4 regions of the Alicyclobacillus sp. SO9 genome follow, and region 2 is predicted to be linked to each of the others. Evidence: riboswitches for the same ligand, from Rfam matches in the RefSeq annotation. Region 2 holds a riboswitch; each other region holds the start of a gene.
What was found. A riboswitch is a leader RNA that binds a small molecule or an ion and turns the genes downstream of it on or off. The one in region 2 is predicted to bind cyclic di-GMP.
Positions count from the first base shown of each region.

Region 1: another riboswitch for cyclic di-GMP. It lies ahead of GI364_RS11405 (EAL domain-containing protein); the one in region 2 lies ahead of GI364_RS05545 (FapA family protein).
Region 3: another riboswitch for cyclic di-GMP. It lies ahead of GI364_RS13120 (sensor domain-containing diguanylate cyclase); the one in region 2 lies ahead of GI364_RS05545 (FapA family protein).
Region 4: another riboswitch for cyclic di-GMP. It lies ahead of GI364_RS25410 (YgiT-type zinc finger protein); the one in region 2 lies ahead of GI364_RS05545 (FapA family protein).

Region 1 covers NZ_CP066339.1:2,488,943-2,497,122, forward strand. Annotated here, with positions in the region: gene GI364_RS11395 (recombinase family protein) at 1-386, opposite strand, end outside; gene GI364_RS11400 (helix-turn-helix domain-containing protein) at 751-1,038, shown strand; cyclic di-GMP riboswitch class I at 1,099-1,187, shown strand; gene GI364_RS11405 (EAL domain-containing protein) at 1,250-4,144, shown strand; gene GI364_RS11410 (hypothetical protein) at 4,257-4,538, opposite strand; gene GI364_RS25140 (hypothetical protein) at 4,644-4,769, shown strand; gene GI364_RS11415 (GerAB/ArcD/ProY family transporter) at 4,758-5,876, opposite strand; gene GI364_RS11420 (Ger(x)C family spore germination protein) at 5,879-7,078, opposite strand; gene GI364_RS11425 (spore germination protein) at 7,075-8,180, opposite strand, start outside.
Region 2 covers NZ_CP066339.1:1,243,983-1,252,162, forward strand. Annotated here, with positions in the region: gene GI364_RS05535 (Ger(x)C family spore germination protein) at 1-969, shown strand, start outside; gene GI364_RS05540 (CLC_0170 family protein) at 985-1,209, shown strand; cyclic di-GMP riboswitch class I at 1,391-1,481, shown strand; gene GI364_RS05545 (FapA family protein) at 1,566-3,434, shown strand; gene GI364_RS05550 (TolB family protein) at 3,523-4,953, shown strand; gene GI364_RS05555 (hypothetical protein) at 5,155-5,433, opposite strand; gene GI364_RS05560 (SOS response-associated peptidase) at 5,682-6,353, shown strand; gene GI364_RS05565 (CPBP family intramembrane glutamic endopeptidase) at 6,407-7,375, shown strand; gene GI364_RS05570 (beta-class carbonic anhydrase) at 7,576-8,139, shown strand.
Region 3 covers NZ_CP066339.1:2,818,917-2,827,096, reverse strand. Annotated here, with positions in the region: gene spoIVB (SpoIVB peptidase) at 1-155, shown strand, start outside; gene spo0A (sporulation transcription factor Spo0A) at 334-1,146, shown strand; gene GI364_RS13135 (GNAT family N-acetyltransferase) at 1,851-2,351, shown strand; gene GI364_RS13130 (YitT family protein) at 2,425-3,255, shown strand; gene GI364_RS13125 (aspartyl-phosphate phosphatase Spo0E family protein) at 3,444-3,710, shown strand; cyclic di-GMP riboswitch class I at 4,082-4,171, shown strand; gene GI364_RS13120 (sensor domain-containing diguanylate cyclase) at 4,317-5,177, shown strand; gene GI364_RS13115 (hypothetical protein) at 5,217-5,372, shown strand; gene sigY (RNA polymerase sigma factor SigY) at 5,550-6,098, shown strand; gene GI364_RS13105 (YxlC family protein) at 6,070-6,468, shown strand; gene GI364_RS13100 (sigmaY antisigma factor component) at 6,465-6,683, shown strand; gene GI364_RS13095 (PLD nuclease N-terminal domain-containing protein) at 6,714-6,902, shown strand; gene GI364_RS13090 (ABC transporter ATP-binding protein) at 6,902-7,804, shown strand; gene GI364_RS13085 (ABC transporter permease) at 7,801-8,180, shown strand, end outside.
Region 4 covers NZ_CP066339.1:3,063,798-3,071,977, reverse strand. Annotated here, with positions in the region: gene rsgA (ribosome small subunit-dependent GTPase A) at 1-611, shown strand, start outside; gene GI364_RS14435 (ferritin-like domain-containing protein) at 732-1,247, shown strand; gene GI364_RS14430 (DUF2087 domain-containing protein) at 1,478-2,089, shown strand; gene GI364_RS14425 (thymidine kinase) at 2,328-2,915, opposite strand; gene GI364_RS14420 (trypsin-like peptidase domain-containing protein) at 3,026-3,814, opposite strand; gene GI364_RS14415 (GGDEF domain-containing protein) at 3,899-4,852, opposite strand; gene GI364_RS25410 (YgiT-type zinc finger protein) at 4,976-5,143, opposite strand; cyclic di-GMP riboswitch class I at 5,218-5,302, opposite strand; gene GI364_RS14405 (D-alanyl-D-alanine carboxypeptidase family protein) at 5,442-6,629, shown strand; gene GI364_RS14400 (hypothetical protein) at 6,697-6,927, opposite strand; gene GI364_RS25145 (hypothetical protein) at 6,924-7,058, opposite strand; gene GI364_RS14395 (MaoC/PaaZ C-terminal domain-containing protein) at 7,055-7,489, opposite strand; gene GI364_RS14390 (hypothetical protein) at 7,785-8,105, shown strand; gene GI364_RS14385 (hypothetical protein) at 8,142-8,180, opposite strand, start outside.

The sequences.
Region 1 (8,180 bases), 1.2 Mb from region 2:
TGTGCAAAGACGGCCAGTATACCTATCATGGCTTTTCCCAGAGGTGTGCCCGTGTCAAACGGTTCTGTGGCGCTTTTAAACACCACGCCCTCTGGCATAAAAACATCTTCCAAGAGAAAGAGCACGTCTCGCTGTCGGCGACTTAAACGGTCGAGTCTATATACGACTACGGTATCGATGGTTCCTTGTTCTATGTGTCTCAAAAGAGACTTGAGAGCGGGGCGCTCCAGACTTGTACCACTGTAGCCTTCGTCAACATAAAGACGGTATTCATGCCACCCCTGGGACACGGCATAAGCGATGAGCCGCTCCTTTTGAGCGTCTATGGAATGTCCGTGTTGCGCTTGTTCATCCGTACTAACCCGAGCATAGAGAGCAGCAGCCATTGCGTTCCTCCTTGCTTGGCCCAAGGGACTGACTGGTTTTTGGGAAATGAGAGTCCTGCTGTGTGCCCTAATACAATTGCATATGCCGCAGGCGTGGCAAACAGAAGTACAGTTACAAGACGGCACTCATCTAAGATGGTACTCATCCATCTGGGTAATTATGGAATGTGAACCGTTGCGGATAAGATTTTATAATACTTCTAGGGCGTGCATACTCTGTTCTTTCCCTGCTTGTTCTCTTCCCCAGACGTATGTGAATGTCATTTGTGCTGCGCTTTGAATGGATGTCGCAGGTTTAAATGAGGAGGTGTTTTGGTTCAAATAGCGTCAAAAGAGTAAATTTGCTTGAAGGGGAGGGGAGCAAATGACACCGAGGGATTCTTCTATACCGGAAGCCAGAGACTATCCAATAACTTTAACGGTATCGGAAGTTGCAGAAATACTGAGGGTAGACCTGCATAAAGCATACAGTATTGTCAGAGATCGAGATTTCCCAGTTATTACGCACGGAAGGCGAATGATTATTCCTCGAGATGCATTCTTTCGTTGGTTAGATGGCTGTGGTGAGGAACGTCCAATGTATGACCGCAATCATGTCTTGGAGACGTTGGCCGACTTGGTTGCCGAACGATTAAATAAAAGGGGAACCTAGTGATTCTCAAATCTTGATTTTTATCCCGTATTGTGTGATATGATGTGTTCTAGTGGTATTTAAAAGAAAAGGCACCCCTTCGGAAACGAAGCGGACGCAAAGCTATAGGGGCTAACGTAGTCTATCTACTATGCCAGCCAGTTACCGTTTAGATGGATTATGATAGGCATCCGTAAAACGGATGCCTATTGTCATATAGGGGGAAAATTGCATGATTCGGTTACGGAGGTCGCGGGGTCTCGAACAGAGACGGAGCAGGGATTCGGTGTTCTTACTGGGAGAATGGACTTTCGATATGCAGTCGGAAATTCTTACCTGTTCTGAGGACTGTCACAAGCTTTTTGCAATCCCAAACACAGCGTCTGTCGTACCGCAAACAATCATGCAGTCGGTACATCCAAATGATGAGGAATTGGTAAAGACCTGGTGGAAACTCGTAGGCGCGGGAAATTTTATCGATGGCATTACATTTCGAATCATCAACGACGGCGAGCGGTACCTGTATTCTGAACTGGACTATAAAATCGGGGATGATGGTCAGATTGTATCGGTTTCGGGTAAGACCCGCGACGTGACGGACCTCATGACTGAAGACGAATTGTTACCGTCTACCGCGGACGTCGACAATGACTCAACGGATTCATATTCAAGTATACATATCGATCGCGATTTGCGGATTGTTAAGGTCAGTCCGATGGCCGAACAGCTCTTCGGCTGGACTGAACAGGAACTGCGACTACAAATGCCAATTCAGCTCATTCCAGCGCTTCACTGGGAAGCCATGCAATCCATATATGAAACCGTTTTGGCGGACGGCGGTTTTATTCGAGTTGAAACCATGCGAATACATAAGAACGGCATCCCTGTACAAGTCGGGGTCACTTTATATCCAGTTCATGATTTGGAGGGAGGCATAACAGGTGTAGTGGCTCGTTACAGTAAATCTTTTGCAAATAACGAGTCCTCCACTGCGATGCTCTCTACGATGGAGAGGGGGCTGCAGGCTCTCGTTGAGAATTCTTTTGACGTTTGTATGATACTGTCCAAGGAATACGATATGAATTATGTTACGCATGCCATCACCAATGTCTTGGGCTATAGTGCACAAGAGTTCATCTCGTTAGGACTCGGTCATGTCATTCATCCTGAGGATGTAACAGGGTACCTGTCGGTATGTCATCAGGCGGTACACCAGGCCTCAAGCCAGCACACCTGTGTTGCACGTTTCAAACACAAAAATGGGGAATGGAGATACTGTTCCACGCGTATTCGCTATCTCACTGCGTTTTATAGTACAGAGGGCATTATTGTCAATTTCCACGATGTAACAGAGAGTCGCAGGGCTGAAGAACTAATGAAGCACATGACATTCCATGACAGCTTAACTTCCTTGCCAAACCGGAAACATCTTGAGGAGCGCCTGCAGTTGTTGATTGGGATTCATAGACAGCGAGAGGAGAAACTAGCAGTTCTGCGTCTCGATATTAATCGCTTTAAGTACATAAACTCCAGTCTCGGCAGAACTACTGGAGACCACCTGATTCGCGATGTAGCGGACGCTTTGAGGCAGTTGGTGCCGACTGATTGTGTCGTGTCGCGAACAGGTGAGAACGAATTTTCCATGGTTGTACCCTATGTACACAATATGAGTGATGTCCTTCAGTTCGCAAGGCAAGTTGTCGACTCTTTTGATACCCCTTTTCAGATTGGCGATTATGCATTAGCCATTACATGCAATGTAGGTATCAGTACATTTCCTGAAGACGGGGAGAATACTGAAGCTCTTTTGAAAACAGCAGACATGGCTTTACATGATGCACAACTTCGGGGGGTAAACCAGATTGAACTATATTCCCAAAGTTTGGATGCCAAAGCTTATAAGGAATTCACACTCTCCAATGATTTCAAAAATGCCATAAATGAAGAACAGTTTGTGATTTACTTTCAGCCGAGAGTAGCAGCGGACACGAGAAGCATTGTTGCGGCGGAAGCACTCATCCGTTGGCAACATCCTGAATGGGGACTTGTATCTCCTGGTGAGTTTCTGTACCTGGCAGAACAGACTGGGTCGATTGTGCTCATTGGTCAATGGGTCCTGCGGCAAGTCTGTCACCACCTGCAACAGTGGAAACAGCAAGGACAAAAGACACTCAAGGTTTCCGTCAATTTTAGCGCCCAACAACTCAAGGATCCGAATACCGTTGAGACCGTGAAAACAATTTTACATGAATATGGCATTGAGCCCGCGCTCATCGAAATTGAGATCACAGAGACATCGATACTCCCAAACGACCCTGCAATTATTAACTCTATTAGAGTTCTCAGAAACATGGGCATTGGAATCTATTTTGATGACTTTGGTACCGGGTATTCATCGTTAAGTTGGCTTTACCAGTTCGAACTTGATGGAATTAAACTCGATAAGATGTTTATGAGTCACATACCGGATAGTCCTGTACCTGCACAGATTGTTTCGTCTGTGATGAAACTTGCTCACAGCTTAAATCTGACCGTTGTTGCAGAGGGAATTGAGACAAATAAACAGTTGGAATTTCTCTCAAACCTTCAATGTGAAGAAATTCAAGGTTACCTTTTTAGCCGACCGCTTCCGGCAGAAGAGTTCACAAAGCTCTTGCAGCGTGGAGAGATAAGCGTGCGTACCGGGGATAACAGTGCGGGGATGGACAAAGAGCGCAGGAGATTTTTTAGAGTTGAACTGCAGTATCCTATAAAAGGGAAAATGACTGTTTCGAAAATAAAGTCGAAGCAACTCAATGTTGGGTATTCTCCTGTATTGGTGTATGACATTGGCCCTGGAGGACTGCGTGTGCTGACTGACCTGAAGTTGCCCATTGGCGGAGACCTTGAACTGGAGTTCAAAGTGCAGGTGCTTGGAGAAGAACTGCAGCAAAGCGGTTATGTCGTATGGAAGCAGGAGTATAGTCAGGAGTTGTTCCAGTATGGCGTCGAATTTGAAACAGACGAAACAGCACGAGAACGGCTTGTGCGTCTCTTTGATGAATTGGACAGAGTCACGCGGAGTGAACTGGATATACCCGGAACGCACTTCTATAGCGGCACAGTTGATACATTCTTTAAGAAATAGGTGGGAGCACAGGGCCTCGCCGTGCTCCTCAACTAAAACTTGCTTTGTCTTTCGGTTCCTATTCCCGAACAGACATGGTTACATAATTACATAAGCAGGTGAAGTCAAAAAATCAATCGAAACTCCAAAAGTTTCGCAGAAATTCTGTCAACTCCGCATGAGCACCACTCCAGAAACCGTTCTTTAGCTCACCTACAAACAATCTGTCATCGAAGCCTATGTGGTTTGCAATCGATTCGTAAACGGAGCCTGCCTCAAGTTCCGTGACAATCAACCAGGTTGATTTATGAAGTTCAAAGGCGTGGGGGTACTGCCTGAAAGCATTGACCAGCTCGTCATAGTTTTCCTGAGGCTTGTCAAAGAGCTCGAACGTTGCAACGAGAAGGTTCATCATTTTCTCCTTCCAGCTTTATGCTCCATCACTAGATTATATGGAAGAGTCAGGGACTGTGCAACTGACCAAGCCATGGCCTCATACATTGAAACAGGGGGTGATGGCATGGCTGAGGCAAAGTCGAAAACCGTTGTTCTGAGCCATGAAGCAAGCCGGCAGATCATTGCTATTTGTCTGAGGGCGATCCGACGCAGACAAGAACGAGACGATGCTGAGCAGTCAACGCAGTGATTCAAAACGGTTTCGAATCACCCTACGAAGGAAGGCAATCAGCCACAACAAGCTGGGGATTGCAAACACCATGACGGGAAAGACGAAGGGTTCGACAACAGATTTTGGATAAACGATGCTCGAGTCAATAATGTTCCGAGGCAACATAGCAATCCCAATGCAGGCCGCTGTAATCCACCCGAGGAGAGGCTTCCAGTTTTGAAAACCAAGTACTTGTGCAGCTCCGTAGACAGACAAGAACAAAAACAGCACTATTCGTATAAATGCGGTTAGAAACCATATCAAGAGAATGACGGCGTCTATATTTTGAATGGTTTCCGCCACAGAAATGTATTGAGCCATGCCCAGCACCGGATTCCACATCCTTTGAGAAAGGTCTGCACCAAAGGTTCCAACCGCAAACAAGCCGCACAGGATGATAAACAAGCTTGCCGCTCCCGTGCCCCAGACCGCCTTCACAGCGTTATGTTGCGGCTCCTGGACAAATCGTACAATCATTGTCATGTACGAAGTCTGCGCCAAGAATGATGCGGCGGGAATGGCTCCGTACATGAGCAACTTCGGTCCCGAGTTCACGTAGACAGGAAGCAATCGACTCCACTTCATGTTGGGCAGGTCAAAGGCAAAGGTCAAAATTGCGATGGAGACTACCAGGAGGCCAATGACTTCTGTTGTCCGGCCAATCGACTGAATGCCGTTTTTGTACAACATGTAAACCGCAGTCAACGACATGGAAATAATAAAAAGGGATGCTGGCGTTTTATGAAATTGCGAGGTAATTAAAATGTCTGTAATCTGACGAAGTACAAATCCCGTGACAACAATCCAGTTGACAACATACAAGCTGCCAATTGCCTTTCCGATCCAACTACCTACAATGTCGTTTACGTACTCAATAAACGTCTTGTCGGGATAGTACAGACTCAGACGAATGCCAATCCAAGCCGCCGTCATGCTCAGAAGGCCGCTGATGGTCAGTGAGATCCATGCGTCATTTTGGACACGTTGAATGGTTGGAGAAATCATGATAAAAGCCGCCATGCCCAAATCAAACATGCAGGTAATCCAGAACAGTTGTCTCCCAGTGATGGGCATGTGCGATTTCATGGTTACCACTGGCCCCTTTCTGTTTCTTTCGGCGATACAACGCCTTCGGATGTTTGTCCGACAACCTGTATCTTGATTTGGGTATTTACCTGAACAGGAACTTCGGAAAAGACTTGCTTCCAGTGTTTTTGTACTGTGTCCCACTTGCGGGGATATTTTTTTGCCAAAGCCAGATCGAATCCAAAAATATCAGTATGGTATTGATGTTGTGCTTTACCTATCAGGTCACTTACGCACCCCTTGATTTCTTTTTCTGCGCTCCGTTCAACAGAATGAATTTCTGCGGGAGAGGCGAACTTAACGTTACTTTCGGATTCACGCAGTATCCCTGTTCCTGTGAGCGTGACAGTGTAATGCAAACGTCCCTTCTCAAATACAGGATTGATACGACTGTGAAACTTAGAAAAGTCAATGGTAGCATATCCTTTGCCGGGTGAACTTTCCTTAGCTCCATTCACCTTAAAGGTGGCCTGGTACGTGCTAAGTGTATTGATTATCCAGAAGCGATACGCTGCTTCTGAGTAATCCAGGTACCCAACTAGCTTGAGTTGTTTGTTAAAAACAGCTCTACCCATAAATTGAAATGTGGTCTTGCTCGAGTGCGGGGACTCGGGGACGATCTTCAGTACAGGAAGCGTTGGACTGCTTGTCGGATGCACGGAAGCCATCAAAAACGGGAGCAGTGTGGTTCCAATATCCCCTCCGACAAATTTCCGGCTTTTCATAATGGCTAGTGCAGGGTACTGCTCTAATGGAGACCGGATGTGAAGTGCGTGTTCTGCCGTATCGTTTTCGACAACAAAAACATCACTGCGCAGCCTGACGTCTGGATTTCTCGTGAATTCATCCATAATGCCGCTGAGTCCGTGTTTGGCCAGTTTTTCACCAATAAATACAATTCTTCGGTGCCCGAGAAAATACTTTCTCGACAACTTCGTCTGCATGTTTTGTGCTGCATCAAGGATGTTGTGTCCTGGAGCCGAGACAGTGATAAATTGCTGTCTCATTGTCCCAAGTCCCTTGGACAAGTTAATGGGGAGAATGACCTGATCGGTCAGCAACAGGTCTCCATCGTCCTTCAAATCAACACCAGAAGCCATTACCAGGGCCCTGTTGTTCAGTTCAATCCGGTCCCAGCAGCCAGTTGTAAGAAAACTCATTGCAATGAGAGCAGTCATACTTCCGAAGCGCAACACCTTCATGTTGAGTCCGCCCCCGAACTGTTAGGTCGACGCTTGGCACCCGGATTGTCCTGATGTGGCCGGTTTCTCTGCGGCAAATACCTGCGCGGTGCTCGTATTAACACGTCGAGTAGTTGTTTGGGGTTTCTTGGGGACAGGGGAGACATGTATGGAACACCGAACGAACGCAGGTTTAGTTGATGCGTGAGTATCACAATAAAACTGAGCGTAATTCCGTACAACCCGACCGTTCCAGCTAACAGCAATACAAAAAACCGCAGGATTCGATAAGAAAAACCGAAGTTGTACCTAGGAATTGTAAACGATGCAATGCCGGACATGGCCACGACAATAACCGTTGGTGCCGAAACAATCCCAGCCTCCACGGCAGCTTGTCCAACAACCAAACCGCCGACGATACTTACGGCGGAGCCAACAGCTTTTGGAAGACGAACGCCTGCTTCACGCAGTCCTTCAAAGATAATCTCCATCATGAAGGCTTCCAGAACAACGGGAAAGGGACTGCCATTATGAGATGCTGCAAAAGTAATCAGCAAATTGGTCGGAAGCATTTGCGGATGGAAGCTGGTCAGAGCCACATAAACGGGTGTAAGGAAAATGGACAGATTCAGCATGATAAAACGGACCCATCTAATGAGGGTGACGTAGACGGGACGTTGATAATAGTCGTCAGGCGCCTGAAACCCGTTCCAAAAGGTCATGGGGACAAGCAGTACGGTTGGAGTTCCATCAACCGCAATGGCAATCTTGCCTTCAAGCAGCGCCGCAGCCACGACATCAGGACGTTCTGTGTTTTGCACTTGAGGATAGGGAGACAATGGTGAGTCTTCAAGAAACTCTTCGATGTAATGCGCGTCGAACACCGACGAAAGACGGATGTTCTTTAAGCGCTGATGGACTTCTTCAAGTACCGAATCTTCCGCAACACCGCTCAAATACAAGATGGCGACATCCGTCTTGGAACTTTCACCAATTATCATAGCTTCGGTTCTGAGCCGAGCATCGCGCAATCGCCTTCGAATCAGTGCTGTCGTATCTCTCAACGTTTCGTTGAAAGCTTCATGAGGCCCCTGTACCGAGGGTTCGGACTGTGATTCTTCAA
Region 2 (8,180 bases):
GACGGCGGGGGTGGAGGTGGCAGCAATCCGGCGACTTCTGTCTGGGTTGTGAAGGCCACTGGTACCTCACTTGGAGACGCCATGCAGGAACTGCAGCAGCATCTGGGAGAGCGGATTTTTTTGGGACACTTGCGCATCATTACAATTTCCGAGGAAGTTGCGAAAGACATTGGGACAAAACCATATCTGGATTATTTGCGTAGAAATCCGCAAATTCGCCGCACAGCGTGGCTGACTGTCAGTAAAGGCAAAGCAGCCACACTGATGAAGACGGCGCCGCCTTTAGAGCGAGTTCCGACTTTGTACTTGCTGTCGACGATGCAAAGTGCCATACGCCTTGGAAAACTGCCTCATGACTTTCTCGGTAGTTTTGAAAGCAAAGAGACAATGTGGGGTCGCGAGCCAATTCTGCCTTACTTAGAAGTGACAGGGAAGCAAGTCAAAGTTGCAGGAATTGCCGCTTTTTGCGACGGCAAAATGAAATACACGCTGAATCCATCTGAGGTTACATCCTATGAACAGCTTGATGGGTCTCGTTCCACCCACACGACCATTATGGTTCCCATGGGTTCAAAAGGAGATTATGTTGTCTGGACCTCTTTCGCGAGAGCCCATCGCATTAAAGTGAAAATGGTTAAGGGGAAACCGGTTGTCACAGTCTATGTCCATGTAGACGGGAATGTGGAAGAAAAATCTCGCAACAGAGTTGACCTGCAAAATCATGTTTTTAGAACGAGACTAGAAAATGAAATGGCAAACTGGTCTGAAATCCATATGAAAAAAATTATTGATAAAACGAAAGTTTATCATACCGACATTTTTGGATTTGGGGAGTACGTCAGAGCCTATGAGCCAGGATACTGGAGACAACACGTTCACCACAAAACGGATTGGAGAAAACTGTACGCAGACTTGAATATCAATGTGGTCGCTACATTTCAAACCCATCGCAGCGGCATGAAAGTCTAATGAAAGGCGGACGCCATGAGTTTTATAACCTTTGATTTCACCCAACTTTATCCTGTCTTGGCTGCATTTTTGTTCCTTTTCACTGGTTTGTATCTTTCTCTCGTTGAAGTTCAGTTGTACAGGCACCTGAGATTAGCAAGAGAGCGGATATGGGCACGGCGGCTTGGGTGGGGCAATATCGCTATTGGACTCGGATTGTTCGTTCTGAATTGGATGTACCACCAAATGTTGTGGCTATAAACTTCAGTTCATTATCTATAGTTTGTTCAAATATCTGTCATTGTGTACTTTGCCACAATAAGGTAACCTATTTATGAGTGGAATCAAAGTGGTAGATTTATTTCAGAGTATTCAATCTGATCTGCTTTTGAGTAATTAGTTTAGACTATTTATTATATTTTTTACATTAGAAAATGATGCCATCGAATCAAGGCAAACCGTCGGAAACGTCGGCAACGCAAAGCTACAAGGGGCTACCGCGATTTGTATCGCCAAGCCAGCCAGCTGCTCGTCTGCGAAACCATCCGACACTGGATGGTTTTTTTGTAAATAGGGGTGTGGGCAACTAAACCGGGGTTCCAGGAAAGGTGACTTACATGCTAAAAGGACGATTTGGGAGAAAGAGTAAAGAAGAGAAAGCGGGATTGAAGACAACAACTTCTTTTCATGACGAGGCGAATGTTGCAAGTCAAGGCGTTATTGATGCAGCGAGACAACGGCGAACTCATCTTACTGTTGACGGAACTGTCGACGGAACTGTCTCGATTTTGGACGGCGAGGTCTTTGTCGCGGCACCCCACGAAAACGGAGTGAAAGCTTCTTTGTTCATACCTGAAGACCCTCGGATTTCTGTCACGATTGATGGAACTACAATGGAGTCCGGATTATATGAGTTGTCTGGCAGTGAACAAGTCACACTCACGCCAATTCAGATTGACCCTCACTGTGAAATACGTCTTATTCCTGCATCTGGAAATATGGAGTTAATTATGTCAATTGATTTACAACCGGGCATCTTATACCAGCCGGAAGACTCTCCTCCTGAAAATAAACTATCGTTGGAGTGGAATGAAGTTGAAATTTCGGCTGCTCCACCCACCGAGGCTGACTTGTTGAACATCCTGGAGCAAAGTGAGTACAAAGGTGAAGTTGACAGAAGCGCACTTTCAGAACTTGCTTTAGCCACAGACAGCGTAGAACGCGTTGTGCTGCGGGGACTGGAAGCCTATCCTAGCAAACCTGAAGAGTTCAGGGAGATTCCACTCCCAGACCCGGATTATGTAGATCCGCTTCACCGTCGGATGAAACTGCAGGCGGTACAATCAGGGACTGCAGTTGGCGTTGTTGATGCTCCTGTTCCTCCTCACACTGGTACGGACATTTTTGGACGCGAAGTTTCACCTAAACCCAGGCCAAGACAGAAACCTCCTGAACTCGGACCCGGCGTTATTCGCAATGACAATACGATTTTAGCGGCTCGTGCAGGCCGGCTTGTGTTTACCGCCCGAATCATTGACGTTGTTCCGACAGTGGAGATGAATCGGTTAACAGCAAAGGATGGACAGATTGTATTTGACGGAGATGTGAAAGTTTACGGCGACGTAGAGGATGGGAGCCTGATCAAGGCTACAGGCATGATTCAAGTGCAAGGCGGTGTCTATGGTTCTGTATTAGTCGGTGAAAACGGCATTTTGATTGGTGGACACTGTGTCAAGACAAAAGTCTATGCCGGTTGGGCAAAGGATATGGCATCCCAGACACTGACCGTCGTTAAGGAAACCGTGGAACGACTGGAACGATATTTGAAAGATGTCAGCCGGGTTCTGGACGATGCGCGCGAAAAGCTTGGAAACGAAGCATCAACCCAATTACAAGTTTTGCCGTCTGCTGTACTGGATAAGTACCACGTTGCTTTACCGAGGCATCTGTCGACGCTCGTGGAGCAGTATGCAAAGACAAGCCAGCACAGTCTTGGAAAGCATTTGGAACCTTGCATTCGTTTAATCCAGACCGATTGGATTGGACCTCGACTAAAGGAGCTTACGCTGGAAAAGGGAATTCAACTTCTGAACCAACTTCAAGCCTATGAAGAGTACCTTGAAGAACACTTGCACGCAGATGCTGCCAGCGTGGAAATCAATGCACTTACTTCTAGCACTGTGGATGCTACAGGACCGGTGTCCATTGTGGGACGGGGAACATACGCAAGCCATATCGACAGCGGGAAGAGCATTCATGTTGCAGGATTTGCGCGAGGCGGCGGGCTGAAGGCCGTTGATGCAATATCCGTGAGAGAACTAGGCTCTCCTTCAGGTACAGAGACGAGGGCTTCTGTCACTTCTCGAAGCGGAATAATTCAAGTGGAAACGAGACACCCCAACACTTTGTTAGAAGTCGGCGGAAATGTCAACCGAAACCTGACACAAGAATCCCACATCACATTTACGGATAAAAGACAAGACTAACCTTCCATCAAAGACGCCAACTGGTTGCGTATATCCATTTGCAGAGAGAGGCACCGTAATAAGACAACCCAAAGGGCAGGTGCAAACGATGAGACGATTGGTCCTCTCTCTATTTGGCGGAATACTGTTTGTGAGTTCGCTGCTTGCCGTACTCATTCATCCGATTTCCTTTGCGGCGAATCAGGAATCTACGCAACCAGACAAGAAATCTATACAACCAGATAAGGCACCTACAGACAGTGAAGGACGAGCACAGGCACAAGTACGCGGGAAAATTGCCTTCGTACGTCAGGGGCAGCTTTGGCTGCGGGATGAAAACGGCGAACGTAGAGTTCTGCAATTAGGCATTTTGAGCTCCCCAAAGTGGTCCCCAGACGGTCATTTTGTTGCTGTCACGGGAAAGTCCAAAGGGCCCCACGGAAAGCAGGATTTTGTGTACCTGCAGGTAGTGAACGCGGCAACCGGACACACGCAAATGGTGACGCGTTATTTATTTCCTGACACAATCACATTTAAATGGGGACCGAAGGGTCACCAGTTGGCTTTCGCACACAAGGGTGTGTTGAGTTCTGTCAATGTTGCACCCCGGTCGAGTGTGCATAGAGTTGCCGCGGGGATACAGAGTTTTGCCTGGGCACCGAACGGACTTGGATTCATCATCTCAGCACCAGCCCATGTGCTTCCTGACGGTTGGACGCGAGCCAAAGTTTATCAAGTTTCTGTCGGTGAAAAACCTTCGAAAAGTGCAGCAAATCATGATCCGACGTTGCTCTTCACACTGCCGAAAACGGTGCCTGGAACCGACCGTTCCATGTTAATTACGGGACTGACATCCATGAAATGGTCTTACGATGGCAAATGGGTTGCTTTCATTGCCCATCCAACTGCGGCATGGTCGAAGGACGAGAACAGACTTTGTGTTTTGTCAAAGGACGGCAAGAAATTTATTGTAGTGGGCACAATGCTGCAAAAATCTGAATGGTTTCGCTGGTCCCCTGGTGCGGATACATTGGCGTATATAAGAGGCAATCACCATGATATTTCACATGGGAAAAAGCTGAATATTGCCGCCGCGCCATTGTTCAAGTCACGGAATCTGGCTCCGATTGGAGCCGTAGACAACGGCTTGACTTGGATTGACCCCAAGCACATTATTGTGTCTCGCCGCCAGGAATCACTTCCTTCCAAGTCACCGGTACAGCTGGAATCCTCCATGTTTCCGTCACTGTATAACATTGATGTGGAGAGACCGACAGTTCAAAACCGAATTACGGCTCCTTCTCAGGGTGTTGGGGATTACAGTCCAGTTGCACAGGGGTGGCAAAAGGTTGTATGGGTCCGCTCTCCAAATGAGTCGAGTAAAGGTGAGATCTTCGTCGGAAAAGCGGACGGTACGGCTGCCCAATTGTGGCTGGAGGATGTCAATGCCGGAATGTGGGCTGTAGCACCGAAGGAAAAGAAACGCACCCGAAGGACGCCTGATATTCTGCCGAAAATAAGTACATCATTGGACAAATAAATCCGGAGATAAGTCAGTCACCGGATAAGTCAGTTACTGGATAAATTAAGTCGCTGCAGAAGTCAGTCACTGGATAAGTCAATCCGCAAACACGACAAAACCAAGGACGGTTCTGTTTTAAACTCGTCCTTGGTTTTATGGAGTCCATACCTGCGCCGTTGTGAACAGGTTTGCATCAACAAGTTGTAATGCCTAACATTTTTAGTTCTCGGCTATTTGATTTTTCGCCTCTGCCAAATCTGTTTGCACCTGACTCAATTGCTCTTTTGCCTGTTCAACAGCGCTAAAGTTCTCATCTGACTCTGCTGCCGTCATTGCATGCCAGGCACGTGACACTGCATTTTCTGCTTGCTGTACGGAGGTTGAAGACGCGTGAGATTGGGCCTCATTGACTGCGCGTTGAGCCTTGTTCACAGCATCCTGGGCATCTGAGAGCGGTGACTGTTTTTGCATACTGGACTTCTGATTGGGATTGGCCATATGAATCCTCCTCTGAGAACACGTCTGCCAAACCTGCGGCCGACGGGAAGCTGTAATTAATGAGATTTTCCTCAGTTGTAATATGGACGTGAGTACGTATTTTATGCCTGAAGTCAATTCCTGCGTATCGGAGCGTCAGCCTTGTGTTCATGTATCAGTGTAGAGTCTCTGCTAAAATGAAATGAGTGGTGAAGGAAAACTTATCCCTTGGTATACCGAGTGCCAAGTGAGAAGTGAGGCGATGCCAAATGTGCGGACGTTATACACTGGCTTATGAAGACTTTGATTTTATGTTGGAATACTACGGTATTCATCACGCGGATTTTAGTTATCCGCCGCGATATAATGTAGCGCCAGGACAACACGTTCCGGCAGTGATTCACGATGGAAAAGAGAGAAGAATCGGTCTCTTGAAGTGGGGACTTGTTCCCTCGTGGGCCGAGGATGCTAAAAGCGGATTCAAGATGATTAATGCGAGAGCAGAGACCATTACAACGCGCAAAACCTTTCACAAATTGATTCAACGAAAGCGTTGTCTGATTCCGGCGGACGGCTTTTATGAATGGAAAAAGTCAGACGACGGGACACAGCCTATGAGAATCGTTCTCAACTCAAGAAAGTTCTTTTCCTTTGCAGGCTTGTATGATACCTGGGTCTCCAGCACGGGAGAGAAGTTAAGTACATGTACCATTATTACCACCCGACCGAATGAATTAATGCAGCAGATTCACACGCGTATGCCTGTAATCCTCGACAAATCGAAGGAAGAAGAATGGGTTGACAGGAACTTCACAGATGCAAACCACATGGCTTCGCTTTTAACCAGCTATCCGTCTGAGGATATGAGAGCCTACCCTGTTTCTAAAATCGTGGGGAACGTAAATAACGACGTCCCGGCGTGTGTGGAAATGATTTCTTGACGATAGAATCTGTCTCAATGCCAACAGCTTGAATAAACCGGGGGGCAGAGAAGATGAGGTTGCAAGCACACGGGTTTAGTCAAACGTCGCCTGGAAATCTGCTTCACTACTGGGACGGTCTGAGTTATCGATTTTTGAACGGGATCGGCAATTGGAAAATCTGGTATGGGATTGTATTTTCGGTGGTTGGAATCGTGGCGAATATTGCACCCGTATTCGATGGCGCTTTGAACAATCCCTCCGCCAGCATCGTTCAAATGCTAACGCCTGCGGGCCTAGTGTTTGTTTTCAGCAGTTTGCTGTATATCCTCATGTCTCTCGCTTCCATTCCTATTTTGGGGTGGACATACTACAGAGCGCTGCGTACTGGCATGAAGCGGTTGACGCCTTCTCCTGCAGCCAAATCGCAAGTATCGGCTTCTACTCTCCTTGTGTATCGCTTTGCTGTTGTACTGTTCTTGTATGTGCTGCTTCCTCTGGCGGCACTCTCATTATTTGTCCTGCTTGGTTTTATTAGTTACCTGTTCAGCCCTCATTTTGCCTCCGATCAGCATGTACCAAGCGCTGTCCACCACATCCTTCGCGGAGTCGGGTTGTCGCTCCTGGCCAGCCTGGAGGAGATTTGGCGATGGGCAATGATTGCCTCTGCCTTGTATCTTGGGAAGGCATTGTTTCGGCGCCGGTGGCTGAGGAGTTCAAGATACCGCTTTTGGCTGTTTGCAGCCGCCGTTGCTGTAAGCTCATTTTTCTTCGGAATGGCGCATGTTGCCGAATTCAATCTCAATTACAGAATGATGGCACTGATCGTCCTCGGGGCATCAGGTGCGTTGCTGGCCGGTGTAGCGATTGTAACCAGGCGCTTATGGCTGGCTATGTTAGTTCATGCCATCTATGATTTTCTCGCCATGACAAATCTATTTGGGGTGGTTGCTCCCTATCTTCTCATTGCAGCCATTGCCGGAAGCATCACTGTTTTTCCGCTGTTCTATATACTCTACGGCCGTGTGCAAACTGGAGTCTGACCTCTACTGTGTACAACCGGTTTAGGAAAACAGGTTTAGGAAAGCCGGTTTAGGAGGCATTTACAAGCAGGACAATCGTGTAAAATCGATTTCCAACTTGAGATTTGAGGCACAAGCTGACTTTCCGAAGGCTTCTATCGTTGACTTTGCATGACTGTTTCAGGACAATATGTGTAGATTTTGTGAAAGGTGTGACCCATATGAGCCGATTGGACGATATTTTGACTTTTAACGAACAGTTTGTTGAAAACAAAGAGTACGAGCAATACCGCACGTCAAAGTTTCCCGATAAAAAGTTGGTTGTGCTGTCGTGCATGGATACGAGACTTGTGGAGTTGTTGCCACATGCCATGAACCTAAAAAATGGGGACGCTAAGATCGTCAAGAATGCAGGGGCCGTGGTTACACATCCTTTTGGCAGTATCATGCGCAGTATCCTTGTAGCCGTCTACGACCTTGGTGCCGAAGAGGTTTGCGTAGTCGGTCACCATGGCTGCGGCATGGCCAGCATTAACCCCGATGCAACGCTGAAGAAAATGACGGAGCGGGGCGTCTCGCAGGAGGTTATTCAAACCCTTGAATACTCTGGGGTGGATTTACATACTTGGCTGCAGAGAATCGAGTCCATTCCGGACAGCGTAAAGCAAAGTGTTGATTTAATCAAAAATCATCCACTGCTCCCTGCAGGTGTCAAAGTCCATGGGCTCGTCATCCATCCCGAAACCGGGAAACTTGACGTGGTTGTAAAGGATGAAGGCCAGTAACATTAAGGTGGACACGTCAACGCCCGCCTTCGGAATGGGGA
Region 3 (8,180 bases), 1.6 Mb from region 2:
GCAGTCCAATCTTACAGGACGGTCGACTGATTGGTGCTGTAACCCACGTATTCGTCTCTGACCCAACGCGAGGATACGGGGTTTATGCGAAATGGATGCTCGAACAGGCTCATCATCGTACTGGGGCGCTCTCCAGTGAAGTCAAAGCCAATTAACCTGAGTACCGCAGTTACGCCGCAAACCGTGAATATTTCACGGTTTGTCGCCGTTTCTTCGTGTCGAAAAATGTCACGTGGAGGTCATTTCACTCGAAAAGTATTTCATAAGATTTGGCAGGACTCGCCTATGGATTGTCGAAAATTACGAAGAGAGAAATCAATTCGAGGAGGAGTTATGCCAGTGCAGCAATTTAAAGTAGCTATTGCCGATGATAACCAAGAATTTACCTCACTCCTCAGTGAGTTTGTGTCTGGTCAGAAAGACATGGAGGTCGTAGGTGTCGCTTATAACGGAGAAGAAGTCATTTCCCTTGTCAAAGAAACGCAGCCTGATGTTCTGGTACTCGACATTATCATGCCCATTATGGACGGCATTGCAGTTCTCGAGCAACTGCAGGAACTGAATGTGAAGTCCCCGAAAGTCATTATGCTGACTGCTTTTGGTCAGGAAAGTATCACCCGACGTGCTGCGGCCCTTGGCGTTTCTTATTTCATTTTAAAGCCGTTTGATATGTCCGTCCTCGGTGAACGTATCCGCCAGGTCGCTGCGCCTCAAACTGTTGCAGCCACTAGGTCAACTTTGATAAATACAACCGCTCAAGCAATACAACAGGCAGCTACGGACTATTCCAAACACGACGTTGATGCTGCCATTACACGGATCATCCATGAAATTGGTGTACCGGCACATATTAAGGGTTATCAGTATCTCAGGGAAGCCATTGGCATTGTATACAACGATGTCGAAATCCTTGGGTCCATTACAAAAGTCCTTTACCCCCGGATTGCTCAACGCTACAAAACAACTCCATCTAGAGTTGAACGAGCCATTCGCCATTCCATCGAGGTCGCCTGGGGCAGAGGTAACATGGATGCCATCCGAAGCGTCTTTGGCTACACGGTCAGTGCCTCCAAAACCAAACCCACCAATTCTGAGTTTATCGCCATGATTGCAGATAAATTAAGAATCGAGCACAAAGTGGGCTAACGATTCTGTCAGAATGATGCTTTCTATAACATTACAATTTTACCTGTTTGTAATTAGTTTAGGCCAACGCACTCCGTGTTATTGGTTACTGCAACCAGTGAATGCGGAGTGTTTTTATGCCGTTTTTGCTCTTAACATCTTAGCTTTTCAAAGCGTTATCTGGGATGTCCAGTGTCTTAGGCTGGTACAAATCGAACAATTCCAACATCGGCTTGCATTGATGGCCCAGAATTTCCATTGCATACGGGAGAAATTTGTGATGAGCATTTAGAACTTGTTCTTTGGTTTGCCAATACGACAGGACCATGTATTCTCCTATGTCAACACTTTGAGCAAATTTAAAATCTAAAAAGCCATCGTACCGCTGCAGGAAAGTAAACAGTAAATCTGCGACACGTTCGGATTCCCACTGTCTGTCTGGTTCGAGCTGAATCTTTACTTTGCAGAGAATAATATAGCACCATTCCTTACGCGTGTATCTTAATGTAAGTGTATCTCTTCTCAGGTTTTCAGTACAATCCCTCGGACCATATTTGACCTCGTAAGATTTTTAAGACATCATTCTAATGGTTGTAGTTGGCAATTTGACGCATAACAATCGCTGACAGGCAGTAGCTGACAGGCAGTAGTTGTCAGGGTGAGACACGCTTTCGTCGGTGGGCCTGTATGCGCGGCAAGTTTAAAATAGAGTGGAGAGGTATAGAGTGAACCAGAACGAAATGGTGATTCGGGCCCCGGTTAGTTCAGCGGAGAAAGACTGGGTGAGGAAACTATGGGAGTCCGAGTGGGGTGGAGCCACTATGATTTCTAGAGGCAAAACATACCGGTTAGCAGAACTCAGTTGCCTCGTTGCGGTGGAGCAGACTGAAGTTATGGGTGCCGCTACATATCATGTGGATGCGGATTCATGTGAGTTGGTCAGCATCAATGCAATTAGAGCTGGTCTAGGTGTAGGGACGCAGTTGCTTCGAGGGGTAGAAAATGCGGCGCGTCTGCCTGGGAGCAGCAAGGTGTGGATCATCACCAGTAATGATAATCTCGACGCGATGAAATTCTATCAAAGGCGCGGCTATCGCATGACCCAAATCTACGTTGGAGCCATAGACAACGCACGACTGCAAAAAGAAACCATTCCCCGCATAGGCAATTATGGAATCGAAATACATGACGAAATTGAATTGGCTAAACCTTTAAAATATTATTAGAAACCGGTGTACGAACCTGGTGTCATGTTGTTACAATGAGAAACCGAGTACTCTTGACTAGGTGGAGGATGACATGACAAAGACCATCATCTACGAAGTTATCGGTATTGCTTTTGGCACATTCATCACAGCCCTCGGTATCAACGCATTGATTGTACCTGGTCGCCTTCTGACAAGCGGAGTCACAGGTGTCGCTATACTGATTCAACATTTTGTCCCGGTTTCTCTGGCAGTTATGTATCTAATCCTGAATTTACCGCTTCTAGTACTGAGCGCATTTCAAATTGGCAGGAAATTTACGGTCTATACTGTGTACTCTGCCATTTTGCTTTTTGTTTTTCTGACAACCATACACGTCCACCATATTCCGACCCATAATATCCTTTTGGACAGTGTGTTCGGCGGTGTGCTGTCCGGAGGCGGGTGTGCCATTGTTTTACGCCTCGGCGGTTCTCAAGGCGGCCTGGATATAGTCACGAGGGTCATTGCGCGCCATAGGAATGTAACGGTCGCCAATTTAAATCTGATTTTTAATGCTGTAATTATTGTATTATCGGTATTTCTCTTCAACATACAAGTGGCCATGTATACATTAATATCAATTTTCGCGAGTTCCAAGGCTTACGCAGTACTGCTAAATCATGTTGGCCGCGTCTCTGTGATTATCATCACAGAACACGGAGAGAGAGTTTCAAGAGCTATTACAGCGAATATGATTCGCGGCGTTACCAGTTGGAATGCAGTCGGAACGTACTCAAATCACCCTAAAAATGTACTGCTCTGCGTTACTACCAACGTACAACTCACTCAACTGCGAACCATTGTGCTCGAGAACGATTCCAAAGCTTTTATCAGCGTGATTGCAACACAGAACGTGATTGGACATTTCAAGCAAATATGGTGAGACTGTGTTGTCCAAGCTGTTGCATCGACATTTATTTATGGCAGAACATCGCGACTCGAGCAGAGAATTAACGAATTTTTAATGTTTTATTTCCCCTTCGACACGTTGTGACAAATTTGGTTTAGACAATGTGTTACGCTTGGGAGCGTTGTTGCTTCTTAGTGGAAGAGGGGAGGGCGGACGTTGCAATGAATCAACTAATAGAACACCTTCGGTGCAAAATGATTGACCTAGCACATGAACGGGGCAGTTTGACACATCCAGAAGTGATTGCTGTCAGTGAACAGTTGGACGACTATATTGTGAAAGTTCAACAACTCTTGAAAGATTCAAGTTATGAAACCACATTATATCGGTACGATACAAACACAGAAATTCATGGTTTGGGCTCGCTTACAGATTTTTTAGATTGGCATGACACTGCTCTCAGACAAACTGCGATGCCTCCCTGCTAAATGAATTGGAAATGGATAAGACAAACACAACCGCGGTGGCTTGGCTGTCATAGCATTCAGTTGAAATGCCGGTTCAATTCGTTAAAATGACACAATTCCCACTTGTGTAAATTGGAATGGAGGGCGTTCCCTTTGTTTGTTCGTACTTTAACCGGTAAAGGTGCATCACAACTATTGTGCGTATTCAACTATTGCGTGTAAATACGGAGTCCTTTGGCGCACCGATAATGATTATGGGTTACAAATTATAGTATGTATTGGAGGATTTTTACGCAAGGTGTTGAAATACCAGTGTGTGGAAGCAGCATATACTGAACTAATATTCATAGAATGGTATGGCGAACAACGTACCACAGATTTCTCAATTGAATTTACGATAAAGGCAAATGTGCTGAAAGGCACTGACGCAAAGCTAAAGGGACTACATCAGGATGAGCCTGACAAGTCAGCCAGCTGCTCGTATGGCTAGGACTCAGTCTGATTGCGGGCTGAGTTGTTTTTTTTTGGGAGGGATGCGGTCATGGACAGCAGTTGAACGGACGGCAATAAGCTCACGACAACCGCCAAGTAATATAGAGACAGGATTCTGGAAGGTTGGGGAATAGGGTGTCTGACTTACCTGTTGAACTCATATTAGACAACATGTCGGATTTAGTTTTCGTGATGCGTCTGGATGACTCCAATGATTTTCGATACGTAAAGATGAATTCCTCTGCTATGAGAGCTGCTGGACTTACTTCAATGGCTTACGGCGCAACTTTCTACGATGTCCTCGACCCATACGAAGCAGAGTTTCTGGACAAGCAGTATCACCATGCTCTGACAACCGTCAAACCAATCTCATTCCTTTTCAGCCACGGAGGTCAAATTGGTGAGACAAAATTGGATATTGTAAGAGCGGGCGGAAACCCTCATGTAATTGGTACAGTGCGTGACATAACAGAACGAGTGAGTACTGAACAACGCCTTCGCAGAGAAGCACATTTTGATGCCCTGACGGGACTTATGAATCGCCACGGACTAGAAGAACGGTTGCACACGAGCCTTGCTGAAGCAGAAAAAACCGGCAGTCTCGTAGCAGTAATGGTCATTGATGTGGACAGTCTAAAGACAATGAATGACACATGGGGACACTTGGTTGGAGATGCTGTCCTGCAAGAAGCTGCTCGGCGCATTCAGGGGGTCATACGAAAAGAGGATATTGTAGCACGCATTGGCGGGGACGAGTTCATACTCGCTGTACATATTCAAACAAGATCGGACAGCATACTTCTGGCAGAACGACTTCGAGTTGCACTGTCGGCACCGTGGGTACACAATAACGTGACTATGGAAATGTCGGCAAGTATGGGCATGGCATTGTTTCCCATGCACGCTGCAACCTTTCAGGAAGTGCTTCGGTTGGCTGATGAGGCTTTGTACAAAGCCAAACAGAAGCCGGGAACTCACTATGAGTGTAAAGAGTAGAAGGTTTTGGACGCAGCATGAACGCTGTGGGACTGAAAGATGGCGTATCTGAAGGTCATCAAATATGCAACCAGCGCTTCTGTAAGCGCTGGTTTTATTGTGATGTCGTTTTTGGTTGTCCTTGTGGTCCATCATGGTAAAACGCAAGTTTTAAAGGTTTTTGCAAAAAACTTAAAGAGTAATGTGAACCATTGACCATCCTGAATCGTACTATCTATGTCTACAGATTCATCAGCACGAGTTGTGTCCGCTTGCTTCTGGCATGTCGGAAATGGCCGGGGGGGTGTGTGGCAGAGGCACGAACCAGGCCGCTTGCACTTGACGTTTACTTCAGGTGCCGAATGAATGACGGGATAGGTGGCTGCCCATTTGATGGACGAACTACTACAGGCTGCAGCAGCACAACAAGGAGACGAGGAAGCATTGGCGCTGTTGTTACAGCGCAACTATTTGTTCGTGTTCAAATATCTGTTGAAGGTGACATTAGAACGCTCGAGGGCAGAGGAGCTTACACAAGAAACCATGGTACGAGCCATTGAAAAGATTCACCTCTATGATCCGTCCAAAAGTAAGTTTTCATCTTGGCTTATGACAATCGCTACTCGGCTGTTTTTTGATGAACGACGGCGAAGAAGACGAGAGAAGGAATTCATAGCAGCCGACGAGCTAAGCCGCAGCCTCCGCTGGCAAATAGAGACTTCACCTGATGAATGGCCAGCATTGGTCGATGTCTTGTCTGGATTGAGTCTCGATACTCGAACAGCGGTGGTATTGAAACATTTCTATGGCTATAACTATAAGGAGATTTCCAAAATGTGTAAGGTTCCGACAGGGACCGTGAAGTCTCGTGTTCATAACGGTTTAATCGCCCTGAGAAAGGAGTGGCTGGCCAATGAACCGAAAGCTCAGTCAGAAGACTGACTCAAGTAAAGGTGACACAAGCCAGATGAGTGACGCAAGCCAGGCAACGGATGGCTCGGACGAGGCATTTCTAGAGGACTTACTGGAGGCACTGAAGCTTGTGGAAAATGCATCACCGAGGGTCGCTCCGGCGTTGTCACAATTTCAAGGTCTCGTTCAGGGAGTTAAAAAAGAAGAGAGACGGAGACTGGTTCGCGACTTAGTACTCTTTCTAACCATCGCACTTCTCATTATTTCGGGCTGGGTGGTTAGCTTAGTTGTTCGGCCGTACTTGTTTCTTGCGGCCGTAGTTGTCATGTCTGTCTGTTCACTCGCAGCGATACCCGTTGTAGCTGTGGCTAACCGACGGTTCTGGGAGAAATCAGGATGAAAATGCATGGCAATATAGGCTGGGCGGGTGCCGTTGTGATTGCGGCAATTCTGTTAATTCAAGGCACATGGCTGTTTCTGAATGCCCGCAGACACGGCAAATGGCCGTGGATTTGGGGATTGTGGGGTCTCATACAAGCTCCCTTGCCTGTCGTTGTTTACCTTTTGGTTGTGCGAAAAGTCTGGAGAAAGTGGAAACTCCCTTTTCGCACATGATTTTCACATCGCATAGGAGGCGTTGTATCCATGAGTATTCCTATCAGTGCCTTACTTCCAATCGTCTTCATCGAACTCATTTTGCTCGTGATTGCACTGATTGATTGCATTCGCGCTGAGTCTACCAATGGTCCAAAGTGGCTGTGGGTAATCGTCATCATCTTCGTTGAAATTCTCGGTCCGGTTCTATATTTTGTCTTCGGGAGGAAGAACCGCTGATGAAGCTGCTGGAGGTTGAAGGTCTAAAGAAGGTTTTCGGGAGTGTCGAAGCTGTTCGGGGTATTAGCTTTAGCATTGAAGCAGGCCGCTGTGTCGCGCTGCTGGGACCGAATGGTGCGGGTAAAACAACCACGCTCAAGATGTTGGCAGGGCTGCTTGTTCCAACTGCGGGAATGATTCGGTTGGAAGGGAGTCCTGTTCATGATATACGTCCAAATATCGGGTATTTGCCGCAGAATCCTGGATTTCACGGCTGGATGACTGGAAAGGAATTTCTTATCTATGTGGCACGTCTGGCCGGATTCAGCAAAGCCCGCGCGAAAGCCAAGAGTGACGATGTTCTGGAGCAATTGGGACTACAGTCAGCAGCAGAGAGACCCATAAGGGGGTATTCCGGAGGTATGAAACAACGGCTTGGCATTTGCCAAGCATTGATTCATCGGCCGCGTATACTGATTTTGGATGAACCGGTTTCGGCTCTCGATCCCGTTGGAAGGCGCGACATCCTCACCCTTCTCTCTAACCTCAGCGGAGAGACCACCGTTTTGTATTCTACGCATGTTCTGCATGATGCACAGGAGATTAGCAACGACATTATCCTCCTTGTCAATGGCAGCGTCGTGTTGTCAGGGGACCTAGAAGAAGTGCGCAGGAGTCACACACAGCCGCAGGTGGATATCACTGCTTATGTTTCGCTTGAACCGTATTACAGGGCACTCTCGAGGCTTCCAGGTGTTGAAGACATCCGGGGCCGAGGTGGAAGCATGTCTCTCGTAGTCAGTGACGTGAGCCAAATTCGTACCACTCTTTTGCAATTTTTTGTTGACGAGAATGTTCCTCTGGAACGGTTGGAGTTTGGTTACAGTACCCTGGAGGACTTGTTCATGGAGGCGGTTCAGTGATGCAGTTTCGTATTGTGTGGAGCAAGGAAGTGGTTGAGTCGTGGAAAAACAGAAAGTGGATTTGGCTTCCGCTCGTATTTGTGTTGCTTGGTGCGATGCAGCCAATATCAACGTACTTTATGCCGCAAATCTTGAAAATGTCAGGAGGTCTGCCAGCGGGTACTGTAATTCACATTCCCACTCCTTCAGCCGGCGGTGTTTTTGCAAAGGCGCAGTCGCAGTACAACAGTCTTGGTCTGCTTGTGCTCGTCTTGGCCTTTATGGGTAGTATTTCTAATGAGCGACGGGAGGGCGTGCTCGACCTGGTTCTGGTTAAACCTGTGTCACACACCGCCTATATTCTGGCAAAATGGTTCTCTGCAGTCGTTTTGACAAT
Region 4 (8,180 bases), 1.8 Mb from region 2:
CGGTTGTCGTTCTTACGAAGTCCGACCTGTGTGATGCTGTAGACAACAGAATTGATGACGTGAAGCAGGTCGCTGTCGGAGTTCCTGTTTATGCAGTGAGTTCTGTAACTAAGGTAGGCTTGGAACGACTGAACACTTACTTGCAGGAAGGGACGACAACGGTGCTATTAGGTTCTTCCGGAGTAGGAAAATCATCACTCATCAACCACTTCATGAGGAGACCCGTACAGACTGTTCAAGCTGCTCGAGCGCGTGATGCACGCGGACGCCACACAACGACTTACCGTCAGTTGCTGTTACTTCCGGACGGCGGGATGATGATTGATACGCCGGGTATACGAGAACTGCAGTTGTGGGATGCGAGTGATGGCTTGGAGAACGTGTTTTCCGACATTGAGAAACTGTCCGGACAATGCAAATTTCGTAACTGTACTCATCAGTCAGAACCTGGTTGTGCAGTGAAAGAAGCCATTGAATCTGGCACTCTTTCTGTGACCAGACTCCAGAATTACAGCAAAATGGAACGAGAGTGGCAGAGGACTGAAGAGAAAAAGAGAAGACTTGAGCGTCTGAAAGGGAAAGGAAAGTACTGTAGAGTGAGAAATCACTAAAATCTTGACCAAGTGAGACAAGAACTGTGAGGGCGGGTGTGGACTACGCGGATGTCACGCACTTTCGGCGGTATGCATAGGCTGATATCACTGGAGAGATTCGGGTAGGAGGAATGAACGGTGATATACAGAGATATTTCAAATGAATCTAATCGGTATGGCGTACTTGGGTGGTCCGGTTATGGAGATCCGTCTGTTTGGCCAGCGTCAGCACACGGTATGACAAGTGGTGCAGCTGAATTACTGAGTCGTCTGGATAAGGCTGTTGACGGAGAGTATAACGCACTGCGGACGTACGGTGCGTTGGTGAATATGACGCGAGATGAAAATTTCAAGGACATTTTGGAGTCGATTCGTTATGACGAATCGACCCATTTTCAAAGACTGTCACACATCTATGCAACTCTCTCCAGAGGACTCAGGCCGTCGCTGACAGACAGGCCGTTACCAAAGAGCTTCGAGACAGGGATTGAAGACTCCATCCAAGACGAGTTAAACGACTCTAAATTCTACCAGGAAACAAGTCCTTATGCTCCTGATGCTCGTATAAGCCAAGTTCTCATGTACGCCTCTCACGATGAGGGAAGGCATTCTGTATGGTTCACGTATATCTGGAACAAGCTGCTGCACCACTAGTGGGCATCTACTGAAAAGCCGCTGCTTTTAGGACGGAGAGAATCCACGCCTATATAGGATAACTCTTGAAAAGTTTCCTCCAACGATTTGTCAGCCGCTCAAGGCGGCCATTTTTTCGTTCTAAAACGTCATAATTGACTTCCATGTTGAAATTTGATATTATTCTAATTAGTTATATGGCTAATTAGTTTTTAGATGGTGAAATTGATTTTGCAAGGAGGAAAAGGCACATGCAGTTGGATAAACTCGTTACCTACCACAAAGCACTGTCTGACCCAACGCGGATTCGAATCTTATTCCTGTTAAGAAATGGTCCACTGCATGGGCAGGCGCTGGCAGGAAAACTTGGCCTCTCGGCACCGACGATTACGCATCACATGATGAAGTTAAGAAACGCGGGTATAGTGCGGGAGAAACGGGATAAGAACACCATTTATTTTGCGCTTAATGAGCAGTTGTTCAAACAAAACGCACAGGCCATATTAAAAGCGTTTTTTTGTGATCCCGCTGTGAAATTGGAGGATGAAGATATGGAAAACAAAAAAGCCGAAAACAGTGAATTTGAAAGCTCTGTGATAAACAACTTCTTCACGCTGGACGGCGTCTTGAAACAAATTCCCGCACAGCGTAAAAGAAAGTTAGTGGTTTTTGAGCATATGATTAAAGAGCTAGAACCGGGACGTAAGTATGCGGAAAACGAGATTAATGATTACATTAAGAGATTTCACGAGGATTATTGCACAATTCGGAGGGAATTTATCATCAACCATTTCATGTACAGGGAGAAAAACGTCTATGAATTAAATCCGAGAGAAATGTGGACGGATTGGCGTGCACTGTAGCATTAAATGAAAGGGAACATTCTCACTCAGCACAGAGATAGGTATGATACCTATCTCCGCACGCGAGATGCCTTTGCTCCAGATGCCTTTGCTCATTGAGAGGCTTTCCCATGCCTCGCTGTTACCTCGAGAAATCACAGAGATACCGACTTGTTGGGGCCATATGGGCACTAGCTACGCTTGGATAGCGGCATAAATGGGTCATGAAAGAAATAAGGGCGAATTGGGAAGCTGTCAACTAGTGTTTTTGCTTTGTAACGATTCCCTGAGGATGGAAGTAGTGAAATCGGCAGACGGAGTGGTACTGTGCGTCTCCAATCTCTACTTGCCGCCCATCATAGATTGGCATACCATTCTCGATTTTCAAAATCATTGTTGCTTTCCGTCCGCAGTTATGGTGCTCGCATATGGTTTTGATTTCTTCAATGGAATCTGCCAGTAATACAAGTGCCTCGCTGCCCTCAAAAAACTGGTTCCTAAAGTCTTTTAAAAGCCCATAACACATGACGGGTGTATTCAGGTCGTCAGCTACATTCGCAAGTTGTTGAATGTGTTCTCGAGTTAAAAACTGTGCTTCGTCGACGAGTACACAGTCAACAGGATTTTGTTCTACAATCGTAAACATATCCGTCTCTGAATGGACAATCAGAGCCTCACGCGAAATCCCCACTCTTGAAGTAATCTTGCCATGGCCATATCGGTCGTCAGTAGACGGAGTAAAACACAAAACTTTCTTTCCTTGCTCTTCGTAGTTATATGCCACAGTTAACAGTTGTACACTCTTGGATGCATTCATTGCTCCAAAGCGAAAATAAAGCTTGGACACGTGCTCTTCTCTCCCTTAGTGGCGTGTTTCATGTTTCTTTGTATTTCGCAACTAATGTTACCACAACCTATTAGGAAAGTAAGAGAAGTGGAGGAGGACAAGTCCCTCTCTCAATGTATGTTCCACTGTCTCAGGTATTTAACGGGAATCATGCTAACTGTCTTGTGATTGTTACCTTGTCTCACGTCCACAATACCAACAACTCTGCCTGAATGATTCAACACAGGAGCGCCGGACAAACCGGCAGCCTGCGAAGGATCCATGTTATTCATAGCGTACACAAGAGGCGGTCGAGGTTCCATTGAAACAAAGTGAGGAAGCCCGGTACGGGTCATCAGAGAGTAGAGGGAGTTGCTGCGGGGGAATCCCAGAACTAAACGATGACTTCCTGGAGCATTTACTCCGGAGGCTGTGGATAGGGTTGCAAATGGGGTTGAAGGCTGGCCAATCACTTTTAAAAGTGCGAGATCTGTCCGTTCATTTGCCTTAACCACTTTCGCTCGGTACCATACTTTGTCAGATAGATTGTGTCCATTTAGATATGGATAGATAGTAATAGTATAATGCTTATCGCTCAGCACGTGATAGCAAGTTATGATATAGCCGCCTTTTGTAACCCAGCCAGTCCCATTAGAATCTGTACCGGGAACTCCCATCCCGTTGGTATACGTCTTGATTTTCACGACTGCATCGGCAGTTCTTTTACGCACCTGCGCCCATGAGTAGCCCGACGGTTTGACAGTTAACATCTGATATGGTTTTTGGCTGTGATGACTCTGCACCGTCAGATGTGTTGTTACTATCGTAATAAGCCCTCCAACAACCATAATCATCAGCCAGCGGTAAAAAGAAACGATATAGCGTTGTAATTGGCTGTTCTCCTTTAGTGGAAGCTTCATTACCAGCCCTCTCTATCAGCCCTTTGTGAGTCCCTATTGACTTATCCGTCGTTGTGTTAACAAGGTTATGTCATTAGGTTGTTGCTAGGTCGTGTCGAGGGCTTTTCCTTTGTAAAGTCGCTTGTCAGCAATTCTAAAACATGATGACCAGTCGGTTCCATCTTTGTTCCATACTGCACAACCAACACTGACACTGTAGTCTCTATGAGAAAACAGGGCAGTTACTTCACGAGCAACACAATCGGCACTGTCATCATCATGGAGTGAGTGTAGAGCAAATACAAACTCGTCGCCGCCAAAGCGAGCGCACATGCCATTGCTGCCAATATGTTTCTTTAGAACGGATGCGACTTCCTGGAGCACGGCGTCCCCTTTGATATGACCGTGGTTGTCATTAATGGCTTTAAAGTTGTTGACATCTAATATACCAATGAGTAATGAACTATCCACCATTTTAGTGCCGACCAGTTCGTGAAACCGCTCTTCAAAACCCCGTCGATTCAGCAGTCCAGTCAAGGGTTCATGTTGGCTGTGAAACTCGGCGATGCGACGCAATGACAGCATTTCAAGAACGAACGACACGTAAGTAGAGCACAGTGACATGAGATTTTCGTCTGTCTTGGCGGACGGAGACTTTTGGCCAACGACGATATCGCCTGCGATGTGTCCTTTCACAATAAGCGGCCAGGACCCTACAAACTCAATTTGTGAGTCAGACCAAACAGACCTCCACGGGTCTGGTAACTGATGCGTGGGTCTCCATCCTTCTCGGAAGTGGCAATTTACCTCCTTGATCCAGGCATTTTCTTCAAGTACAGAGCTCAACTCTGCTGCCGAGTACTTGAGCCCCCAGGGATGATATATCTGAGGATTCGGGGTATTGCCTTCAAGGATAAATTGCTTTTTATAGACAAACAGTCCTGCGTCAAGACCGAAGGTTTGCTGAAAAAACTCGGCGACGAGTTTAAACAGTGTACGTCCGCGATTTGCGGACGCCCAGTGTCGGGATTGTTCGATGAGGTCTCTTAGCCGGTCCAACCTTTCAGCCCCTTTTTCCAACCCTTTCGCTACAGTCGAAAAAGTACGGTTTTCAAAGTGAAGGTGCTTGGCGTGAGAGTCGATGACGAACACAATCACTGCATGGAAGTGAGAATCTGCCTTTTAATCTGCCCGAGTGTTTCTTATGGCTTGTTTCTCACTACACCGCTTACATATTCCGAGCGGATAATCAGTCTTCCTTATTCGTTTATACCCAGTTGAAAATATTCTAGACATACTTCTACTGAAATTGAGCTCTTTACAGATGATGCACCACGATTGTTGGTCCATTATACCCCTTTCTCACGCATGCCACTGAAAAAAGAGTGCATCCGTCATAGGATACACTCATACCACGTCCGTTTGACGGCAACCCGGCGAGCTTAGCCAACGGCCGTAGCCCCGTGGTTTTGTGTCCCGTCCTTTCGGAACGGTTTACCTTTGAAACTGATTGTGTAATTTTAGTGTACCATTTTTGCAATAGGTATACTATGATTCAAGACATGCGATTTTGACTCTCGCGATGCTATGACATGACATATGCTTAGCCAAGGTATGAAAAGAACAGACAGGAGTAATGATAAGGCACATGAGAAGATGGTTAGTTTTGCTACTGCTGGCTGTTATTTTGCTGGCAACGTTTAAAGTGAGTTTGCCTGTTCGCGCTGGCACTCTAGAGCAAAATGTACATTCAGAGAAGATTGATTGGAAACAAAAGAAACCAAAACCTGTCCTTGTAGAGGGAGAATATGCGCTGGGCGTACCAAGTCTCGGAGGCGTATTCATGAAATCCAGCAATCAGGCATCTGCGCCCATTGCAAGTCTAACAAAAATGATGACGGCAGTCCTTGTTATCGAAGCTCATCCTTTAGGGAAGAACCAATCGGGTCCGTCAATTCACTTCAATCAGAGGGATGTGCAAATTCTACACAGTGATATCGCGAATGGAGATTCGGTTGTTCAAATTAAAAATGGGGAAACAATGACAGAACGACAGGCATTAGAAGCCCTTTTGATACCGTCCGGAGACAATATTGCAACGAAACTAGCACAGTGGGTGAGCGGCAGCGTGCCCAAGTTTGTTGCCAAAATGAATTCAACGGCGGAGAGTTGGGGCATGATTCACACGCACTATGCAGATACGAGTGGTGTGGATCCAAAGACGATAAGTGATGCACAAGACCAATGGCTTATGGCCGCAAAGTTCATGACATTTCCGGTCTTGAGAGAGATAGTGTCCCAGAAGAGTGCTAGTGTGCCCGTGGCAGGGACTGTATACAATTACAATATGTTGTTGGGGACGGACGGAATTGTTGGAATTAAAACAGGAAATACATCTCAAGCAGGAGGAAACCTTGCGGCTGCACAACGTTTGAGTCAAAACCACAAGTCTATACTTTTAATTAGTGTCATTCTTGGTCAAAGGTCTTCACCGCCACTGGCGAAGGTTTTCAAAGTCACTCCTAAACTCCTTCACATAGCTAAGGCAAACTTAATCAGCAAAACCCTTGTCCGCAAGGGCCAACGCGTTGGGAACATCACCTTTCCATGGGGCCAACGCATTGTGCTTGTGGCGGAACAAAGCCTAACAATCAGTGTCGTTCCGGGTGAGCATATTTCACAAACGCTCAAACTAGAGACCGACTACAGACACTTACACCAAGGTGTCACAGCAGGTCAACTTACTGTGAAGACTCCAAATAACAGCTACCTAGTCAAAGTAATGCCGGAGTCAACTTATAAAGACCCTGGCTTGTTGTGGAGAATCCTGCATTAATTGCATTAATTACATTGATTGTATTGATACCTTAACGATAGCCACAGTGCAGGGAGGTTTACCCCTGCTATTTAATGAATAATGTAATTTGGGGTGAATGAGGGTTTGCCCACAAGTTAATCACTCGGTGTGGCTCGTCGGGTTCCTCTGTGAATTGAATGTACAGTTGTCCTGATGTGTAGGCATGTCGGATGTCTATCAATTCTGACTCATCTAGTCCTGATAGTTCAATGCTTCTTCCCATTCCTGGCAGACAGACCGGGTTGAGGTACTGGTTGGAAATTGTTAGTGTTTTCATACCGCGTTTTTCCTTCTTTCGTGTCTGTATGTAGCGTCTATCCTGACTTCCTTAGCAGTAACTTCCTTAGCAGTAACTTCCTTAGCAGTAACTTCCTTAGCAGTAACTTCTTTAGCAGTAACGCCTGTCATAATCGGCTCTTCAAATAGGCACGTGCTTGGGTGCTAAGGACATTTGTTCCATGCTGGTTTACAGCGTCAAATCGCAGTACAAGAAGCCCCCGCTGTTTTTTATCAAATGGCGTTGCCTCAACGACAGTTACAGTAGTATCTAGGATATCACCCGGTCGGACTGGGGCTGACCATTGCACAAAATCAAGTCCTTTGCCTCCAATAATTTCTGTACCAAATCGATTTGTTTTAATCCATTCGCTCCATATGACGCTCAGTGTATGTACCCCTGAAGCAATGATCCCCCGGAACAGTCCCTCCCGCGCAAATTCTTCATCTATGTGGATGGGTTGGGGGTCGTATTTCATCGCAAACGTCTTAATATCTTCTGAGGTCAGCGAGACTGGTTTCAACCGGAATGTTTGCCCTGCTTTAAATTCTTCAACAAACAAGCTGTTATCCCCTTTCTTGTGATTGCAGTTAACTGGTAACCATACCTTACCACTTCTTCACTGCTACAGAAAGAATCACAGCATGTCTCAGGACCGATAACTGTTTGGACGCTCGAACAGTTCTAGAGTCACGCTTTAACGCCTGCAGACCAGACCGAATATGCCAATAACAAGTGTCCCATCCGTTCTGTAGACGATTAAGAGAAACAGGTAGATGTCCTGGGTGTCCATCCCGCGAAATTGGCAGACCCCAATCATATGCTGGTGTATGTCAGCAAAGAGGGGGTGTACCAGTATGTGTACGAGAGCGGAATGCGAAAGGCATATTGGTAAATGGGTCCAGTTGCGAACTCCGTATGGAGTTCACCGCGGTGTTATTGAGCGAGTTACCGCAACCAAAGCAATCATTAAGAGTCCCAAACAGTATATCCCGGTTGATTTGGCACTGGACGACGCTGACGAGCGAAAGTTGGATGTTGCATTGGCATGGGGCGGCTACGGTCGCGGCGGATATCCTGGAGGAGGATACGGCGGAGCCTACGGCTACGGTGCCTGGGGTCGCTGGGCTGTTTCGTTTCTAATTATCTATGTGTTGTGGGGACTCTGGTTCTGGTAAGCCTGATGCAGGGCTGCGCAGCATTCTGCAGCCCTGCTATGGCGACGCCGGGCGATACACTTTGCTCCAAAGGAT